Sphingosinicella sp. BN140058: one gene and its partner. The protein of the gene in region 1 interacts with the protein of each later gene in a pairwise test. Links are inferred from orthologs where the notes say so. Each region holds a gene or a part of one and is shown on either strand. Other genes may lie near its edges. The genes, in order: ETR14_RS18975 and rsfS.

Region 1 (9,732 bases):
TCCCTTTTCGGCGGTGCAGAATTGGCGGATCCGGCGCCGAGATACAGGGCGGCCATGACGCAGAGAGCTCCGAATCGCATCGGCATTCCTCTTGCTGAACCGGGAACGTAACAGGAAAGAAAAGGGTCGACAACGCGAATGCGCTCAGTGCGTTCGTTCAACCCCGCGCGCCAGCGGCAGCTCCGCCGGCCTGCGTCCCGAGCTTCGCTTCCAGGCCCTGCATCGCCCGCCCGATTTCGGGTGGGATCCGGCTTTCGACCCCCGAGGTCATGCCGGTCCAGAGCACCGCGCCGTTTGCATCCTGTGCCGACATCATCACCATCGGTGCACCGTTCCACAGGATGAGGCGGGTTCGCAGGGTGACGGCACCCGGGCGATTCTCGCCCCCGCGAAACACCTGGACGCCGCGCATCCGCTGGGCGCTGGCCATGACGAGCTCGTCGCAGGCCCGCGCTAGCGGCCGATAGCGTGGCGTACCCGTCGCGTCCTCGGCGGCCTTGACGATCAGCGGGGTCGCCGCCGGCCCGGAGCGCGAAATGGCCCAGAACGCCATCGCCGCAAGGATCAGCACCGCCGCGAGCACAGTCGCCGGGAGGAGAATGCGTCGCTGCGGCCGTGCGCGGGACAGGGTCGGGGTTTCGGATGCTTGTGGCTGCGCGGTGGCGACCTCCGGCAACAGGCGATAGCCGCGCTTCGCCACCGTCTCGATGAAGCGCGGCTCGCGAGCGTCGTCGCCGAGTGCCTTGCGAATGTCCTTGAGCACGACCGGCACGCTGTTCGCGCTTATGGCACGGCCGTTCCAGACTTCGGCCAGGATTTCGTCCTGCGAGACGACATCGCCGCGGCGGCGGCAAAGCAGTTCGAGCGTGCGTGCCGCCCGATGTTCCAGCCGCCGCCGCTCCTCGCCCCGCCGCAGCGCGTTCGAGGCCGGCGAGAAGGTCCACTCGCCGATCCTGCAGTCGACCTCGGCGGTTCCCGCGTCTGACAAGAATCGTCTCCCTGATCCGGTCCCGGCAAGAGACCGCAGCCGCGCCTGCGTTGCAAGGCCCGGCCGCCCGGGACGCGCGCTTCAGAACATCTTCAGCTTTTCCTTATTCGACTTGCCGTCCGATCGTCGGCCTTTCTGGCCGCTCAGCGCGGGGCGCCGAGCGCTCCCCCATGTCATGCCAGGAGAGTGTCGATGCGGTTTGAACAGCGGATTCGTGCTGCCGAGCAGCGTGAGCTAGGCCATTGGATCCTCGGCATCGCGACCATCTTCTACGGTGTCGCATGCTTTCTGCAGCGGGATTTCGCGATCTTCTGGCAGCCGGTCCCGGAAAGCCTGCCGCTGCGACAGCCGCTCGCCTTCCTCTCGGCGGGGCTGCTGGTGCTGTCGGGCGCCGGCCTGCTGTTTCGGCGGACGATGCGGGCCGCCGCGATGATCCAGATCCTGCTCTTCCTTGCCTATGTCGCCGCCTTTCTCGCCAATATTGCTGAGCAGCCCGGCACGATCTGGCTCGGCGTCTGCGAGAACCTGGCGGTTGCAGTCGGTGCGGCGACGATCTGGATGCGGACGTCGGCGCATGCGCCTGCCCGATCCAGGCTCGTCGCCGTTCGGATCGTCTACGGTGTCTGCTCGGTCGTCTTCGGCCTCGCCCACTTCATCGCCATCGACGGGACGGCGGGGATGGTGCCCGAATGGCTGCCGGGCAGCGGCCGTTTCTGGGCGGGCTTCACCGGCCTCTGCCACCTTGCCGTCGCCGCAGCCTTGTTCGCCAATCGTCTCGCCATCCCGGCGACGCGGCTCGCCGGCCTGATGTATCTGGGCTTCGCCGCCTTGTGCTGGCTGCCGGGCGCGATCACCCATCCGGATCAGTGGCTGCGCTGGGCGGGGCTCGGCATCAGCCTGGCGATGATGGGCGCGGTCTGGCTGGTCGGCGATCTCCTGCGCGCCCGCGATGTCGCCGCAGAACCCGCTGCGTCCGTCGGCGAGGGCAGCCTCGGCGGTGCGCTCGGGCCGGAGATCGCCTGATCGCCGGTCCCAGCACCGCTTGGCTTTCTGCGGATCTATGCGTCGGCGCGGATGACCTTGATGTCCCGCTCGGCGGCCCAGAGATGCACGTCCTCGCGGCGGAGCGCCGTTGCCATCAGGTCCGGAAACTGGTCCGGCGTGCAGGCAAAGACCGGAATGCCGAGCGCGGCGACGCGGGCGGAGAGCTGCGGATCGTAGGATGGGCGGCCGGTGTCCGTCAGGGCGAGCAGCACGATGACGTTGACACCGGCAACGGTCAGGCGGGTGAGGCGGTCGACGAGCGAGGCGGCGTCGCCGCCCTCGTACATGTCCGAGATCAGGATCAGGTGGGCTTTCGCCGGCCGCTCGATCCGGCTCTCGCAATAGGCGATCGCACGGTCGATGTCGGTGCCGCCGCCGAGCTGGACGCCGAACAAGACCTCGACCGGGTCGGCGAGTTCCTCGGTCAGATCGACGATGGCCGTGTCGAAGCAGACCAGCTTGGTCGCGACCACCGGGAGCGACGCCATCACCGCCGCGAAGATCGATGCGTAGACGACCGAACTCGCCATCGAGCCCGATTGATCGACGCAGAGGACGACCTCGTCGAGATCGACGATCCGGCGCTGCTGGCGAAGGAAGCCCACCAGATTTTCCGGCACGATGGTGCGGTGCTCGGCCTGATAATGGCGCAGGTTCTTGTGGATGGTGCGCGGTCAGTCGATGTCCCCGAAGCGCGGTCGGCGCGTCCGCCGCGAGCGATCGAGCGCGCCGCGTATGGCATCCGCAGTGCGCCGTTCCAGCCGTTCCATCAACTGGGCGACGACTTTCGCGATCACCGTTCGCGCGGTCTCCTTGGTCTTGTCGGGCATCGCACCGCGCAGCGCGACCAGATCCGCGACCAGGTTGACGTTTGCCTCGATCGTGGCGAGCAATTCGGGCTCGAGCAGCATCTGCCGAAGGCCCTTGCGCTCGAACGCATCCTTCTGAATCACCTGGACGACCGGGGCGGGGAAGAATTCGCGAATGTCGCCCAGCCACTTCGCCACCCTCGGCGCCGACGCGCCGAGCCCGCCACGCCCCTTCTTTTCGCCGTCTCCGTCGCCGTAGAGCGCAGACAGCGCTGCCGACATGCGCTGGTCGGCGGGCGACAAGCCGGCGGCCTCGTCGCCCTCGTCGCCGACGCCCAAAGCCAGCGTCCAGCGGCGTGCGCGTTCTTCGATGGAGTCCTCGCTCATGTCCGGGCTCCCGCTTGCAGCAAGTCCGTTACGCGGGCGACATGGGCCGGCCACGCGGCCGCCGCACCGGGCAGCAAGCGATAGCCGCCGCCGGGGCGGCCACCGCGCGCGAGCAAGGCATCCATCAGCCGCCGCCGCTCCATGCGATCGAGCGCCGAGAAGACTCTTCGGAACAGCGGCAGATTGGCGACGAACGAATCTTCATCAAGGCCGAGCAGCCACTGATCGACCGCGCCGCGCAGCCCTTCGTCATGGATCAAGCGCTGGCCCGCACCGGAGAGAAAGCCTTCGAAAAATCCCGCTGCCTCGCGGATCGGGGTTCCAGGCGAGAGCATGCGGCCGAGCAGTATGATTGCGTCTCCGGCGGCGAGCCGCTCCGCCTCGTAGAGCAGGCGCGCCGCGATGCCGGCGACGAGCCGGGTCGCCTGGTCGTCGCCGAGCAGGCGTTCGAGCCCGGCATACCAGCTCTCGACCACGTCGCCGGCGAGCTCGGCAAGGGCGATGGCGCGGTCGGCATCGAGAATGGCGTCCCGCATCGCTTCGGCCGCTTCGGGGTCGAGGTTGCGCACCGCATAAGGCAGCGCCAGTGCGGCCTCGATCACCATCCGCGGCATCAGCAAGGCGAGGTGCTCGGCCGGCCCCGCACGCGCTTCTCCATAGCGCAGGATGTCGGCCATCGAGGGCAGCGCCGCCAACAAAGCCCGACAATCGCTGGTAAGCGCAGCCTTGTGCTCGAGCGCCGCAATGCCGCTGCCGACCGCCCGCGGCAGATCGGCAATCATCGCCTCGCGGACCAGGGCGGCGAGGCGGTCCAGTTCGGGCTCCGCCGCGATCCGTTCGACGATCCGGGCCGACGCGGCTTCGGCGATGGTCGAGCCGTAGACGAGATGTTCGATCAGCCGGACCGAGAATTCGGGCTGCCAGCAGAGCGTCCAGTTTTCACGGAAGGTGCCGCGGCTGCGACCGGCATCGGCGAGCCGTCCCCAGGGTACATCAAGCACGTTGAGGCGATGGAGCAGGGTCGATCGTGCCAGTCCGCTGTCGCTGCGCAGATCGACCGACAGATTGCGCTCGAGCGCTTCCGGCTTGAGCCGGGTCGTCTTCTGCTGCCGCTGCAGATCCTCGAGCAAAGGCGCCAGCGGGGCTGCGGACGGGATCGCGCCCACGCCCGTGCCGACCAGCAGCTCCGGCGCGATCTCGTCCCAGATGACGGGATTGCCGAAACAGAGGCAGGAGATCGCCGCCTCGCGCAGCTCATCGAAACCGGGGGAAGGGCGCTCGCGCAGGGCGGCGAGGCCGACTGCCAGCCGCTGCGCTTCGATCACCGACGCCGTCGAGACGAAATGCCCCTTGTCGCGCAGCAGGCCAGCAATACGGGTGAGCCACTCGGTGTCGCCGTCCGAAGTCGCCCGAGTCTGCCAGAGGTGTGCGCACCAGCCCGGAGCAGCCACGCCGGCGCCATAGCCGCTGGCGCGGGCGAGGCGCGGCGTCGTCCACGGCGCCCATGTTGCCTTCACCTTCGTCTTGGGTCGCCCCCTCAGCAGCGCCCTGTCGTCTGCCTGGCTGCGCTTTTCGGCGAGCGCCGGAACATGCCAGGCGCCGCAGACCACGGCCACCGGACCGTCCGTCTCCTTGGTCGCGCGGGCGATTTCGAGACGCATATGGGCCTCGCGCGCCGCTTCGTCCGCGGCGATCCCCTGCGTTTCCGCCCGCAGGGCGGACATCGCATCGGCGACTGCGCCGAAGACCGGCCCCGGATGCGGATTCTCCTCGATCACGTCCGACCACCAGGATTCGCCGTCGGCATAGCCGGCCGCCTCCGCCAGGATCCCGATCGGGTCTCGGCTGATCGGATCCTCATCGCGTGCGGTGAGCCGCGCTTCCTCCTCCTCCTCCTCCTCCTCGCCCGGCGCCAGCGCCGCGCGTCGTGCCAGGCGGTCGGTCGCCGGAAGATCGATGAAGCGCAGAAGCGCTCCGTTGCGCACCGCCCAGAGCACGGCCTGATATTCGGGCGAATAGTCCGCGAACGGGAAGAAGGTCGCGTTGGCGGGATCGTCCTCGGCATAAGCCAGCAGCGACACCGGCAGCACCATCTCCGGATCGGCGAGCAGGGGCAAGAGATCGGAGGCATCGCTCGGCCCCTCGATCAGAACTGCCGTGGGTTGAAGCGCGTCGAGCGCCTCCACCAGGCGCCTGGCGGAGCCGGGCCCGTGGTGGCGGATTCCGAACAGGGAGACAGATGCCGCCATCTCGATCAGATGCGGTCGGTCAGTGACGCATAATAGCCTTCGAAGCCGCGCCGTTTCTTCAGCACCGTCTCGAGATATTCGCCGAGCACGGCGCGGTCCTGCACCGGATCCTTGATCACCGCCCCGATCATGTTGCTCGCCAGCGTATCCGGCGTGAGAAGGCCGTCGTTGAAGAAAACGGCCTCGCTGATGCCGCCGACCATGACCCCGATCGCTTCCGCGGTGGAGAGGCCTCCGGACGGTGTCTTCAGCGCGATCTTGCCGTCCTCGGTAGAACCGGAGCGCAGTTCGCGGAAGATCGACACCACGCGGGCGACTTCGTCGGCGACGTTCCTTGGGGCTGGAAGATCGAGGTTGGCGGCCATCTCACCGACCCGTTTGACGATGATCGCCACCTCCTCGGCGGCGCTGTCGGGCAGCGGCAGAACGACGACGTTGAACCGGCGCTTCAGCGCCGAGGAGAGTTCGTTGACGCCTTTGTCGCGGTTGTTGGCGGTGGCGATGATGTTGAAGCCGCGCTCGGCATAGACCGAGGTGTTAAGCTCCGGGATCGGCATCATCTTCTCGGACAGGACGGTGATCAGCGTGTCCTGCACGTCGCTGCCCATCCGGCTCAATTCCTCGAGGCGGCAGAGCTTCCCGGTCTCCATCGCCCGCATCAGCGGCGTCGGCACCAGCGCCTCCCGGCTCGGGCCGTGCGCGAGCAATCGGGCGTAGTTCCAGCCATAGCGGATCTGGTTCTCGTCGGTCCCGGCGGTGCATTGCACGACCAAGGTCGAGTCGCCGGCGATGGCGGCGGCGAGATGCTCCGAGACCCAGGACTTTGCGGTGCCGGGAACGCCGAGCAGCAACAGCGCGCGATCGGTCGCAAGGGTCGCCACCGCGGTTTCGATCAGCCGGCGATCGCCGACAAATTTCGGCGAGACGGGGCTGCCGTCCGGCGCGGTGCCGCCCATCAGATAGGCGACGACGGACCGCGGCGACAATGCCCATCCGGCCGGCTTTCGCCCGTCGTCGCCGGCCGCCAATGCGGCGAGTTCCGCCCGATATTGTTCTTCGGCGGGTTGCCGCAATTTGTCGGTCATTCGGTCACTCCATTGTCGTCGAGCCCGGCATTGAGCCGTACCATGTCGAGTGTCGGGTCGGCGGAAAGCATGCCCGCGCGCGTAAGCCTCTCCAGGGCATGCTGCGCCGCGGCGCGCGAGGCGACCAGGCCCAATGCGTGCAGCTCGGCCGCGGCGGCAGCGCGCGTGCCGGAATCCTCGCTGGCGATCTGCCCGAGCAGGGCCGCGCCGGCTGGCGTGCGCAGAGGATCGTCGATTCGGCAGGCGCCGGCGCCGAGCGCTGCCGCGGCCGCGAAGCTGCCGCCGCGCGCCGTGAGGAACCGCCCGGCCACTGCGCCGCGGGCGGCCGGTGAAAGCCGCGGCAGCAATGCGACGAGGCTGCCATGGTGCGTGGCGGGATTCTCGCTGAGGACGGTGCAGACGGCGTCGACAATCGCATCCGATGCCGAGCCGGCGATCATCGTCGCGAAGCCGTTGTCGGCCTGTTCGTCCAAGCCCCATTGCCACAGCGCCAGCAACCCGTCCGGCTCTGCGCCGAGCGCGGCGGCGAAGGACGGGAAGTCGATTCGTGCGAGCAATTCGTGGCGGCGTTGCCGCTGCGCGGCTGTTTTGAGCGCTCGGGGTGCGAGCACTTTGGCCCGGCGCAGAAAGCCCTTGGTCTCGATGCTGAAGAAATCGGCAAGCTCAGCTGCCTCTTCGCCGGCGTCGCCGCGGGCACCGAGACGCGCCAGCAGGGAGGCGGCGAGTGCCTTCACTTTCGGCGCGCGATCGCCGAGCAGGTTTTCGAGCAACGGCTGATCATCGAGCGAGAGACGCTGGCCCAGCACGGCCACCAGCCGCAGTCGCGAGTCCGCGGGCTCGCCGGCCAGCCGGGAGACGAGCAGAGCGCGTGCGGCGTCCGGATCGCTCCGTCGCAGAGCGTGCAGCGCCGCGGCGCGACCGGCGGGGCCGTAATCCTGCCAACTCTCCTCTGACAAAGGTTGGCCGGAGCGTCGCCCGGCATCGCTCCCGCCCGCCAGAGCGGCCCAGTCGCGCCAGCCGGCATAAACGTCCGGAACGTCCTCGTCGTTCGCGCCCGGCATCCAATCGCCCGGGTGCATCGTCCACCCTCGGGTGGCAAGGAAGTCGAGCAGTTGGCGCCACTGCCCGTCGTGGCGCTGGTTGATCAGCAGCCGGCGGGCGAGGGGCCGCAGCGCTTCCGCGATCGGCGGCAGCGAAGGCCTGGGCAGATCGGGCAGACAGGTGAGGTCGGACGCCGGCTCCGCCACGGTCAGCGCCCCGAGCAACTGGCCGGCAAGCGCCAGCAAGGCGAGCTCCGGCTCGGCACCGCTGGCGAGGATCGCCTCGCGGAGCTCGTCCGGCGCAGAGGCCGTGGCCGCACCGCCTGTCGTCCACCGGGTGAGCACCGGTCCGAGCGCCTGCTGGGTGACATCAATCACGTGCGCCGAGCCTCCCCCACGGCGTCGCCGCCGCGAGCAGGGTCAGGCGACCGTTCGACCAGAGCGCCGCGGCGGCGTCCAAAGCGGTGCCGAGCAACGGACGCGGCACCGCATCCGCCAGCGGCAGGGTCGTGCCGTCCGCAGCCCGCCACCAGAGCGCTCCGGCAGCATCGGCCGCAAGACGTCCGGCCGGAAGCAGGACGGGAGACTCGATCGCCCAGGGCTGGTCGAGCAGCGGCGCCATAAGCTGCGGGCCGATCTCGTCGATCGGGCGTGGCCAAGGTGCCGCCGCGGCCTCGGCGGGTCCGGGTGTGCGGCCGAGCAGAATGGCACGCACCGGGAGAGCGGCGGGATAGAAAACGAGCTCGCCTGCGAAGCGTTCGCCGGGCGTGAACACAGAGGCACGCCGGCCTGCCGTGGCCGGATGAAAATCGAGCAGCATCGCAAATGCGGGGCCGCCAGTCTCGAGATTGAGGAGCCAGGTGGCCTGCGACACCAGGCCATCGCGGCGCGTTTCGACGAGCTCGGCGAGCACTTCCCAAGTGCTCGTCACCCGCATCGCAGCCGGGTCCGCGAGCAGCGTCTCGCGCGGCTCGGTGGTGGCGACCGCCCGGCGGATCTCCGGGTCCCGCGGTCGCGCCCGGAACGCCCGCGCGAGCAGCACCAGCTTGCCGAGCTCCACCACGGCGCCCCGCACCCGCTCGCCCATCGGCAAGGCGAGCAGGCGCGCCGGCAGCTCGTCCAGACGCCCTGCCAGGGCGGCCGCCTTGCCGTCGACCATTCGCGCGGCGATCCGCCGGCACCGCGCAGTGGCATCGTCGATGAAGGCGCCGAGCCCGAGGCGCAGTTGGTCGCCGATCCATTGTTCGAGTGCGTCGAGCGCATCGAGGATCGCCTGCTGCGTCTCTTCCGTACGCTTGGCGGCTGCGGCCTCTCGTCGGACAGCGGCTTGCGGATCCGCCATCTCTGCTTTGGGAGCGCGGGCCGCTTCAAGGTCCTTCGGGGCGCTCGGCTCGCCGGTGGCGTGCCGGCCCGCACCGCCGCCACGCCGACGGCCCAGCCAATCGCTGACCCAATCGGGCGTCTCCGTCTCCGCGAAGGGTACGATCCTCTCGGCGTTCAGCCACAGCAGGGCAAGCACATGCTTGCACGGGAATTTGCGCGACGGGCACGTGCATTTGTTGCCGAGATCGCGCAGGTCCGCCATCACCCGATAGGGGTTCGCGCCCGATCCGGCGCACTGGCCCCAGATCAGGGCACCGTCGGAGCTCGCCCCCACGGCGGACCATTTGCCGGCTTTGGCGAGCCCGGCAGCAGCCTTCAGCGACGCCTGATCGGTCGCAAGCTGCTCCACCGCTCTAAGATCGATTGCCACTCTGTCCCGCCCCCGGAAGGCCGCCAGCTTAGGCGAAGCCCGGCAAAGCTCAAGAGGGCGATCTCCGGCCGCAGCGCCAAATCACTATGCAAATACTATGGAGATGGGCGGCTTCCGATCTCGAACCCCAACGGTGGGGCGGCCTAATTGACGTCCCTCACCACGCGCCGGTCCTCGGCGCGGATCTGGGGGAAGTCAGATGCATATCCGTTGGGGCGCCGTGCCCGCTCTTGTCGCCGCCACCGCCGGACCGGCCTTCGCGCAAGCGGCCGATCCGGCTCAGCCTTTTACCGTTGGCGGATCGGCCGCGATCCTGTCCGATTATCGCCTTCGCGGCGTCTCGCAGACCGACGAGGACATGGCCGTTCAGGCCGGGG
Region 2 (9,605 bases), 3.5 Mb from region 1 along the record:
GACCTGGGACGGCGTCGCGCTCCATGCAGGCAAGATCCCGGGCTATGCCGCGTCGCACGGCTGCGTGCGCCTGCCGATGGCCTTCGCGCGCAAGCTCTATCAGGCGACCAGCCTCGGCGCCTCGGTCCACGTCGTCGATGCGATGCCCGCCTCGGCATCCGAAGCGCTGGCGCTCGGCCGCAATCCCGACGCCTGGCAGTCGGAGCTCGACGCCGAACTGGCGCGCGGCACCCGCTGAGGGGACCGCACGCCGCCTTCGCGATCAGCCGTCGTCCAGGGTGAAGCCGATCCGCAGCGTCACCTGATAATGGGCGACGCGGCCGTCTTCGACATGGCCGCGAGTCTCCTTGACCTCGAACCAGCGAATGTCGCGCAAGGTCGATGCCGCGCGCGCGATCGCCTTCTCGATCGCGTCCTCGATCCCGGTCGGCGAGCTGCCGACGATTTCGACGATCTTGTAGACGTTGTCGCTCATCTTGCTGTCTCCCATGATGGTGCGGGAAGGCAACGGGCGATCCGCCGGAACGTTTCGCTTCCGCAAGCCGTGGGCATCTGGCTAGAAGTGCGAACGCGCACTGGCCGGAGACACTGAATGCCTCGTTTCGCCGCACTCTTCCTTGCCGCAGCCCTGGCTTCGGCGGCCCCGGTCGCGGCTACGCCGTCCGATGACTTCCGCCAGTTGCTCGATGATCATTATGCCTGGCTGCTGCGCGAGAGCCCGACTTATGCGACGTCGCTCGGCGTCCGCGATTACGACGACAGGATCGAAGATCTCAGCCTCGCGGCCGCGGATCGCCGCGCGGCCGAGGCGCAGGTTTTCCTCAAGCGGCTCGACGCGATCGGGGAGGCCGGCCTGACGCCCGGCGAGCGCACCAGCCGCGCAATCCTGAGACGCGCGCTTGCCGAAAGCATCGAAGCGAACCGGTTCGGACAGCGACAGATGCTGTTCACCACCTATGCCGGCTGGCATCAGAACTTCGCCGGTCTCGCCAGCGGGCTGCCGTTCCGCACCAAGGCCGATTACGAAAGCTACCTGAAGCGCCTCGAACTCTATCCGGCGATGAACGACGAAGCGCTGAAGATCACGGCGCAGGCGGTGCGCGGCGGCTACGTGTTGCCCTGCTCGGTGCTCGGCAACTCCGAGAAGTCGATCACCGGGGTGATTGCGGAGGATCCGGCCCAGTCGCGCTTCTACGAGCCGTTTGCGGGCGCGCGCCCCGCCGATGCAAGCGAGGCCGAGTGGCAGGCGCTGCAGAGTCGCGCGCAGCGTGTCATCCGCGACGTTCTCAACCCAGCTTATGCGAAGCACGCCGCTTTCTACCGGGCCAGTTACGCGCCCAAATGTGCCAAGTCCGACAGCATCTCGGCGCAGCCCGGCGGCCGGGACTATTATGCGTTCCGGGTGCGGCAGGAGACGACCACCAGCCTGACGCCGGACCAGATTCATGCGATCGGCCTCCGCGAATCGGCACGCATCAACGCCGAGATGGAGAAAGTCGCGAAGGAAGCCGGTTTCGCTTCAAGGGCTGCGTTCATCGAGGACCTTCGCACGAATCCCGCGCATTATGCCAAAAGCCCGGAAGAGCTGCTCCGGGCGAGTGCCCGTGTCGCAAAGACGATCGACGGCAAGATGCCGGGCTTGTTCCGGACGCTGCCACGCCTCCCTTACGGCATTCGCGAGATCCCGCCGGAAACCGCGGAAGGCACGACCACCGCTTATTACGGCCAGGGCGCTCCGGAGAGCGGCCTCGCCGGCACCTATTACGTCAACACCTCGAAGCTTGATCAACGCCCGTTTTGGGAAATACCGGCGCTGACGCTCCACGAAGCCGTGCCCGGCCATCACCACCAGATCGCGCTCCAGCAGGAGATCGATCTGCCGCCCTTCCGGCGCCACTTCACCTTCTTCACCGCCTTCACCGAGGGTTGGGGGCTGTATGCGGAGAGCCTCGGCGAGGAGATGGGTCTCTACGACACGCCCGCCAGGAAGATGGGCCAGCTCTCCTACCAGGCGTGGCGGGCCGCGCGCCTGGTGGTCGATACCGGCATTCACGCCAAGGGCTGGGACAAGGCACGGGCGGTCGCCTACATGCGCGAGAATACGGCGCTCTCCGCTGCGAACATCGATGCGGAGGTCAATCGCTACATCAGCTGGCCGGGACAGGCGCTCGGCTACAAGATCGGCGAGCTCAAGATCCGCGAGCTGCGCAAGCGGGCCGAGACCGCGCTCGGCCCGAAATTCGATCTGCGGCGCTTCCACGATGCCGTTCTGCTGCAGGGATCGGTCCCGCTCGACGTCCTTGAGGCGCAAGTCGATGCCTGGATCGCTGCCGAGAAGGGATGAGCGCAGGTTAGCGCGGCTGTGCGGTTCCGGCCTGACGCTCTGCGCGCGCGCTGTTGATCAGCTGCATCTGACAGCCGCTCGCCCCGCCGGGGCCGACCGTCGAGCAGCTTTGAATGCCGGTGCGCCCAAGGAATTCCAGGCTCTCGGCCTGGGCAGCCCAGCTCGTGCTGGCCGGATCGTCGGCGGTGGCGTCGTCGCGGAACTGTTCCGGTATGCGATAACGCTCGCCGCTCGGGCGGCGCGCGCAGATCACCACTTCGCCGTCGCTGCCGCGCGGACAGCGCTCGTTGCCGTAGACGACCACGCGGCGGATCCGCTCCGCCGTCGAAGGTGCGGTTTGCGCCGTCGCCGGCGCGGCGGAAAGCAAGGTGGAGCCGGCGATGACCAATGTCGCAAGGGCGGCTTTCATGATGGCCTCCTGTTCAAGTCTTGCGAACAGAAGGCTCGGTCCGGTGCTTTGTTCCGGCGTGCCGGCCCTACTTGGGCGGGTTCTGTTCCGCTTCCACAGCCGCCGCTTCGGCGTCGATCCGCCCAAGCCGTTCCTGGCGAGCCTCCTCGATCAGCCGGTTCCAATTGACCTCGTCCCGGCCGGCACGCTCGGCCCGGGCCTGGCGGACGATGTCGTTGAAGCAGCCGATCATGCCGCCGGGACCGACCGTCGAGCAGCTGCCGATGCCGGAGCGGCCGACATATTGCAGTTCGGTCGCCTTGCTCGCCCAGGCCTGATTGGCGGGATCGTTGGGATCGCCGCGCAGCGCCTCGGGAATGCGATAGCGCTCGCTTTCGGGCTTGCGGGCGCAGACGTTGATCTGCTCCTCCGAGCTCTGCGGGCAGGGATCGTCGCCATAGACGATGAGCTGATTGATGCGCTCGCTTCCCGCTGCGGGCGGGGCGGCTTGCGTCTGCGCGGCGGCAGGCGCCGCAAGGGCGGTGAGGGCGGCGGCGGCAAGGAGAAGCTTCATGTCAGATCCTTTTCGAAAGCGCGATCGCGACGCGGCAGCCGGCGCGGATCAGAGTGGAGAGGACCGGGTAGCCGAACGTGTCTTCGGCACCGGCGGCAAGCGCGGTGTCGCGATGCTCGAGCTCTTCGGCCTGGAACGTGCGGATGGTTGCGGACAGATCCGGCTCGTCGACGCCCAGGCTGCGCACCTGGTCCTCATAATGTTTGTCGATCTCCGTTTCGACGGCAGCGGTGCACGCCATCGCGGCGCTCGGGCCCAGAAAAGCGGTGACGGCGCCGAGCGCGTGGCCCGCGACGTTCCAGAACGGCTGGATCAGGGTCGGCCGGACGCCCCGCTCGATCATCATGTCGTCGAACGTGCGCAGATGGTGCCGCTCCTGGCTCTCCATGCGCGCAATCGCGCGGGCAGCGGGATGGGGGCCGAGCACGGCGAGCTGGCCGGCATAGATTCGAGTTGCGCCATATTCTCCGGCCTGATCGACCCGGATCATCGAGTCGATGTCGGGCCGCTTGTCACCCGGCCGCCATTTCGGCCGCAACGCGATCGTGACGTCGGCGCTTGTCTGCGTGTCGCTCATGCGCTCCTCCGAGCCCTGGTGAAGCTCAGCCACAATATCACTAAGCCGAACCCGATCGACAGGATCGCGTTCCACCCCGCCATCGAGATGCCGAGGAATTCGAACTGCACCTGATCGCAGCGGATCAGCGGCGCCTCCAGGATGCTCTTCAGCATGTCGGCGGGAGACCCGCCGCCGCCGGACGACGTGCACTGGGTGAAGCCCTCGAACACGCCCGCCTCCACCCCGGCATGATAGGCGCCGATGCCGCCGCTGGTCAGGATGGCGAGGGCGGCGAGCCCAACGAGAGCCCTCCCGCCATCGGGCAAGCGCCCGCCGGCCCAGGCGAGCACCGCCAGGGCCAGGGCGGCGAAATGGGCGTAACGCTGCCACCAGCACATCTCGCAGGGGTATAGCCCGCCCCAGATCTCCGAGCCGTAGGCGCCGGCGAGCAGCGCAGCGGGAACCAGGACGGCAAGCAGCTTCGCCCGAACGAGATTCGTCACCGGCCCTTGCCCTCGGCGGCTCCGATCAACGCGTGCCGCCCTTCGGCGCCGCTCCCGCGGCGGATGCCGTGGCGGTGCGCGGCCCCGCAAGACGCGCGATCGTCTGCACCGCATAATGGAGCTGGAAGTCGTCGATGCCCTTCTTCTTCAGCTCCTCCGGCGTTGCGCTGAAGCGCGGATCCGGCTTGCCGTCATCCTGGACGACGCTTTCATCGACCTTCACTTCGTTGATCAGGTGGCGCCGCAGATCCGCCTCGCGCAGGCGCGGACGGGACTTGTAGTCGGGATCGGAGAGCTGCGGCACTTCGATGTCCGGAACGATGCCGCCCTCCTGCACCGATCGCCCCGATGGGGTGTAATAGCGCGCCGTCGTCAGCCGAAGCGCGGTGTCCTTGCTGAGCGGAAGCAGGGTCTGCACCGAGCCCTTGCCGAAGCTGCGCTCGCCCATCACGATCGCGCGATGATGGTCCTGAAGCGCCGCCGCAACGATCTCGGCCGCGGACGCGCTGCCGGAATCGACCAGCACCACGATCGGCCGGCCGCGTGTGGCATCGCCCGGCTCCGCATAATAACGCTCGATGTCGTTCTTCTGGCGCCCACGCTGCGAAACCACTTCGCCGCGCTCCAGGAACACGTCGGACAATCCGACCGCCTGATCGAGCAGGCCGCCCGGATTGGATCGAAGATCGACGATGTAACCCGTCGGCGGCCCGCCGAGCGACTTGTCGATCGCTGCGATCGCCGCGAGCGTCTCCGTCGTGGTCGTGCGGCTGAACGTGTTGACGTTGATGATCCCGACCCGGTCCTTCACTTCCCATTTGACCGCGGGAAGCTCGATCTTGGCGCGGGTGAGGGTGACGTCGAACGGCTTGTCTCGGCCGGGGCGCAGGATGGTGATCTTGATCGTGGTGCCCGGCGCTCCGCGCATCTGGTCAACCGCTTCGTCCAGCGCGCCGCCATAGATCAGCTTGCCGTTCAGATGGGTGATATAGTCGCCCGCCTTCAGACCGGCCTTGAAGCCCGGCGAATCCTCGATCGGGGCAACGATCTTGACGACGCCGTCCTCCAGCGTGACGTTGAGGCCGAGGCCGCCATACTCGCCCTCGGTGGTCGTCATCAGCGACTGGTAGCCCTTTTGATCCAGGTAGGAGCTGTGCGGATCGAGGCTGGCGAGCATCCCGTCGATCGCGCCGCGCAGCAGCGTCTTGTCGTCGACCTTCTCGACATAATCGGCCCGAACGCGGTTGAAGACGCTCATGAACTCGTCGAATTCGCGCATGCTGTCCGCCTCGGCCGAGGCGAAGGCCGCGGTCGCGGCGGGGATGATGGCGATGGCGCTGACGAGGCCGAAGGCGCGGAAGAGATTGCTGGCCATGATGAATCCTGCTGATGACCCCGGACCGATCAGGTGGCAGCGCCGTCGCGCGTCCGCCGAAACCAGGAATCAGGGCAATTCCGATTGGTCGCTGCTTTACCGGTTTTTGTAGCGCCGGAAAAGCAACGGCACGTGAACGAACAGCGCCTTCATCCCTCCGCACGCCTGCACGCGCGGAAGCGCTCCCCGTCTCACGAGATGGTGATCAGCTGAGCGATCGGGAAGGGGGCACCATTGCGGCGGAGTTCGATTCCGATCTGCGGGTCGCGATTGCTTGCGCGGCCGATCCCGGAACCAGCGCCGATCGTGTCGCCGCGCCGCACCGCCACCGAGGCGAGATTGGTGAGAGTGGTAGTCCAGCCTCCCCCATGGTCGAGGATCACGATCGATCCATAGCCGCGAAAGGGTCCGGCATAGGCGACCCGTCCGCGAGCGGGGGCTATGACTTCGGCCGAGGCTGCGGTGGCGATCGTCAGCCCGCGGGCGTGAACGCCGGCGTCCGATATCTCGCCCAGGCCGGTGACCACGCGGCCCTGCACGGGCAGGATGTAGGCCGGCGCCGCGGGCGTCGGCGCGCGCGGGCTGCCGATCGGGCGGAGAATCGGGCCGGGCAGCTGGGCGAGCCGCTGGCGAAGCTCGGCCTGGAACTGGCGGGTTCCTGCCAAGGCCGCGAGATCGCGCGCCTCCTCGCCAAAGGCGAGGGCACGATCGGATTCGGTCAGCGCCGAGGCCCGCAGGCTCTCCGAGCGTGCGCGCTCGCTCTGCTCGAGACGGGCCAGCGCGATCCGGCGCCGCTTCAGATCCTCGCGGCTGGCAGCCAGGGCCGCGACGGCGGTGTTCGCCTGCCGCCGGAGCGCATTGCCGCGCTCCACCTCGGTCCGAAGCTCCGCGGTGCGCCGGCGAATGACGGGCAGGGTGGAGGCGAGCAGCGAGCGCACCCGGATGAGATCGTTGACCGATCCCGGCTGGACCAGCGCCAGTGCCGAGGGCCGCCGGGCCATCGTCTGGAGCGCGGCGGTGAGGCGGATCAGCGGCGCCTGCTTTTCGGCAAGCCGTGCGCGCTGTGCCCGGCGCAAGGCTTCGATCAGCCGGATACGGGTTTCGCCGGCCGTGATGTCGGCTTCCGCGGCCTCGATCCGGGCCGCAAGCGCCGCGGCCTCGGCGCGCGCCTTGGCGGCTTCTCCGGTCGCGCGCGCCGCCTGCCGCTCGAGCAGCTCCGAGCGACGCCGCGCCTGCTCCGCTTCCGCCTTGGCTGCGGCGAGACTGCCGGTACCGGCCGTGCCGCCGGTCTGCGCTGCTGCCCAGCCGCCGCCGGCAAGCGCGGCGGCGATCAGCAACGAGGAGAGAAAGCGCCGGCGCATCGCGTCATCCTTCGCGGTGATAAGGATGATTGGCAAGGATTGCGGTGGCGCGAAACAATTGTTCGGCGAGCATGGCGCGCGCCAGGAGGTGCGGCCAGGTCGCCTTGCCGAATGCAAAGAGCAGGTCCGCCCCGGCGCGCTCGGCATCCCCGAAGCCGTCGGCGCCGCCGATCAGGAAGCGGGCCTCGCGCTTGCCGTTGTCGCGCCATTGTTCGAGGCGCTTGGCGAAGGCCAGCGAGCCGAGCTGCTCGCCTTTCTCGTCGAGAAGGATGGTGACCATGTGATCGGCAGCCGGGGGCAGCTTGCCGCCCGTCTCCGGCAGCTCGGTCAGCTTGGTCGGCCAGGCGATCCGCTTCAGATAGCGATCGACCAGCGCGCCCTCGGGGCTGCGGCCGATCTTTCCGCGGGCGACGATGTGAAGCAGCATCCGACCGGCCTAGCGGCGATCACCTTTGGGTGAAAGCCGCGCATGCCGCATGCTGATCGTCACGGCAGCTGCAGACGGGCGCTCGTCAGCCGTGGTCAGCGGGCCGCGTTAGCCGCCGGGGCGGTTTCTTCGAACGCCCACATGCGCTCGAGATTGTAGAAGCTGCGTACCTCGGGGCGGAACAGATGGACGATCACGTCATCGGCATCGATCAGAACCCAGTCGGCCACAGGCAGACCTTCGACGCGGACGGTTCGGCCGAGATCTTCCTTGATCCGCTGCTGGAGCTTCTGCGCCATCGAGGCGACTTGACGGGTCGAGCGGCCGGACGCGATCACCATGTGATCGGCGATGCTCGATTTCCCGCCCAAGGGGATGGTGACGACGTCCTGCGCCTGGTCGTCGTCAAGGGATCGAAGCACGAGATCGTGCAGGGCTTCGACCGGTTCAGTTGCTCCGCCGCGAGGGGGAGCCGTGTCGGATTCGGGCAATGTGCCTCCTTAACGGATCGGCCTGCGAGTCACGCCGTCGCGCAGGGCCATGGGTTTCAACGAATATAGGGACGATAGGTGCCAGTGTGGAGTAGCGGCGCGAATGCCGGTGGCGGAAGTCGGATCGAGCGGCAGTTGCAGAAGCACGAGTGCCGGCGGTCTCCAGCCTGTCCAGTCCCTGGCTTCGGTTGCGGGCCGGACGGAGCGACGCAACCAGCCCATGGCGCGAGCCGCCCGGGCAGGTCCATCATAGCCCGGACGCGCGACGACGGCAATCGGCACGAGCCGGGCGATTTCGCGCCAATGCTTCCAGCGGTGGAACTGGACGAGATTATCCGCTCCCATCAGCCAGATGAACCGGCGCTTCGGATAGCGCCGGGTCAGCGCCAGCAACGTATCGTAGGTATAAGGCGTGCCGAGCTCGCGCTCGATCGCGGTGGTGCGGATCGGCAGCCCACGCGAGGCGCGAAGCGCCGATGCGTAGCGCACCGGCAGCGGTGCCATGCCGCTGCGGTCCTTTAGTGGATTGCCGGGCGAGACCAACCACCAGACTTCGTCGAGCCCGAGCGCCTTGACCGCGTTCATGCTGATCCGCCGATGGCCGCGGTGCGCAGGATTGAAGGAGCCGCCGAGCAGGCCTGTCTTGATCACCTGCGAGCCGATAGCATGCCGATGCGGGCGAGGTGAACCACCGTCGCAAGATCCTGGGTTCCGCTGCCGGCGTTGCCCGGCTGCAACGCAGCAATGTCGTCCGCAGACAAGGGCACGCAAAGCCTCTCGACGAAGCATGTACCTGCCGCCATCATCGTCCGCACAGGGGGAAAGACATGGACAGCGCGGTAGAGGGCGTAGGCGAGATGGTGACCGGGCTGGCGGCCGCGCGAACGGTCGAGCCCTGCGCCGGCGAGCCGCACGGACATGGCGAATTCTGTCTGAATTGCAGGACGCCGCTGGTCGGCAACTTCTGCTACGAATGCGGGCAGAGCGGACATGTCCACCGATCGATGGCGGCTTTCGGCCACGATCTGCTGCACGGCGTCTTTCACTTCGAAGGCAAGATCTTCCGGACGTTGCCGATGCTCGCCTGGCGGCCCGGCGAACTCACCCGCCGCTATATCGACGGAGAGCGGGCAAAGTTCGTCTCGCCGATTGCGCTCTTCCTGTTCTCGGTCTTCCTGATGTTCGCCGCCATAAGCTGGCTCGGCGGACCATTCTCGACCGGCGGCGTCGCGGAAACCTCCGCAGAGGCGCGTGCCGAAGCTGCGGCCGATCAGCGTCGGGACAGGGCACAGGCTCTGGCCAAGCTCAAGGATCTCGAGCGGGAACTGAACGCCGCCCGCAAAGCCGGTACCCCGACCGCCGAGATCGAGGAGCAGATATCCGGTCAGCGAATGGCAATGAAGCTAAAGCAGGACGCGTTCGAGCTTCAGACCCGTCTCGCCAATCAGGAGGAGAAGAGAGACGCTGCTGCAGCGGCGCCGGAGGAGAGTGCCCGCAGGGAGGCAGAACCGGTTGCCTCTGTGAACGATGCCCTGGATGAGGATCCCACCGGCATTCCGTGGCTCAACCATGCGATCGAAAAG

Evidence for each region.
Region 2: the proteins of ETR14_RS18975 (region 1) and rsfS interact in binary tests that used the Escherichia coli proteins (3 or more experiments, as listed by UniProt). The link is inferred for Sphingosinicella sp. BN140058 from one-to-one orthologs.

Annotation. Positions count from the first base shown.
Region 1 is NZ_CP035501.1:4,218,860-4,228,591, forward strand. What follows is about bases 4,523-7,522. They hold ETR14_RS18975 (AAA family ATPase), read right to left. Parts: upstream 6,563-7,522; coding sequence 5,483-6,562; downstream 4,523-5,482. Other genes in these bases: ETR14_RS18970 (DUF5682 family protein), read right to left, coding at 4,523-5,477; ETR14_RS18980 (DUF5691 domain-containing protein), read right to left, coding at 6,559-7,522. Outside these bases: ETR14_RS18950 (hypothetical protein), read right to left, coding at 1-80; ETR14_RS18955 (winged helix-turn-helix domain-containing protein), read right to left, coding at 158-988; ETR14_RS18960 (hypothetical protein), read left to right, coding at 1,181-2,011; ETR14_RS28945 (VWA domain-containing protein), read right to left, coding at 2,047-2,652; ETR14_RS28950 (hypothetical protein), read right to left, coding at 2,707-3,228; more of ETR14_RS18970, read right to left, coding at 3,225-4,522; more of ETR14_RS18980, read right to left, coding at 7,523-7,980; ETR14_RS18985 (SWIM zinc finger family protein), read right to left, coding at 7,973-9,355; ETR14_RS18990 (TorF family putative porin), read left to right, coding at 9,555-9,732.
Region 2 is NZ_CP035501.1:710,881-720,485, reverse strand. What follows is about bases 6,325-9,197. They hold rsfS (ribosome silencing factor), read right to left. Parts: upstream 8,023-9,197; coding sequence 7,627-8,022; downstream 6,325-7,626. Other genes in these bases: ETR14_RS03235 (DUF3667 domain-containing protein), read left to right, coding at 8,850-9,197; ETR14_RS03240 (nicotinate-nucleotide adenylyltransferase), read right to left, coding at 8,032-8,673; ETR14_RS03250 (23S rRNA (pseudouridine(1915)-N(3))-methyltransferase RlmH), read right to left, coding at 7,109-7,531; ETR14_RS03255 (murein hydrolase activator EnvC), read right to left, coding at 6,325-7,104. Also shown: ETR14_RS03295 (L,D-transpeptidase family protein), read left to right, coding at 1-238; ETR14_RS03290 (dodecin), read right to left, coding at 263-475; ETR14_RS03285 (DUF885 family protein), read left to right, coding at 593-2,344; ETR14_RS03280 (hypothetical protein), read right to left, coding at 2,352-2,753; ETR14_RS03275 (hypothetical protein), read right to left, coding at 2,821-3,306; ETR14_RS03270 (demethoxyubiquinone hydroxylase family protein), read right to left, coding at 3,308-3,883; ETR14_RS03265 (disulfide bond formation protein B), read right to left, coding at 3,880-4,368; ETR14_RS03260 (S41 family peptidase), read right to left, coding at 4,394-5,743; more of ETR14_RS03255, read right to left, coding at 5,935-6,324; more of ETR14_RS03235, read left to right, coding at 9,198-9,605. UniProt on the Escherichia coli protein: Functions as a ribosomal silencing factor. Interacts with ribosomal protein uL14 (rplN), blocking formation of intersubunit bridge B8.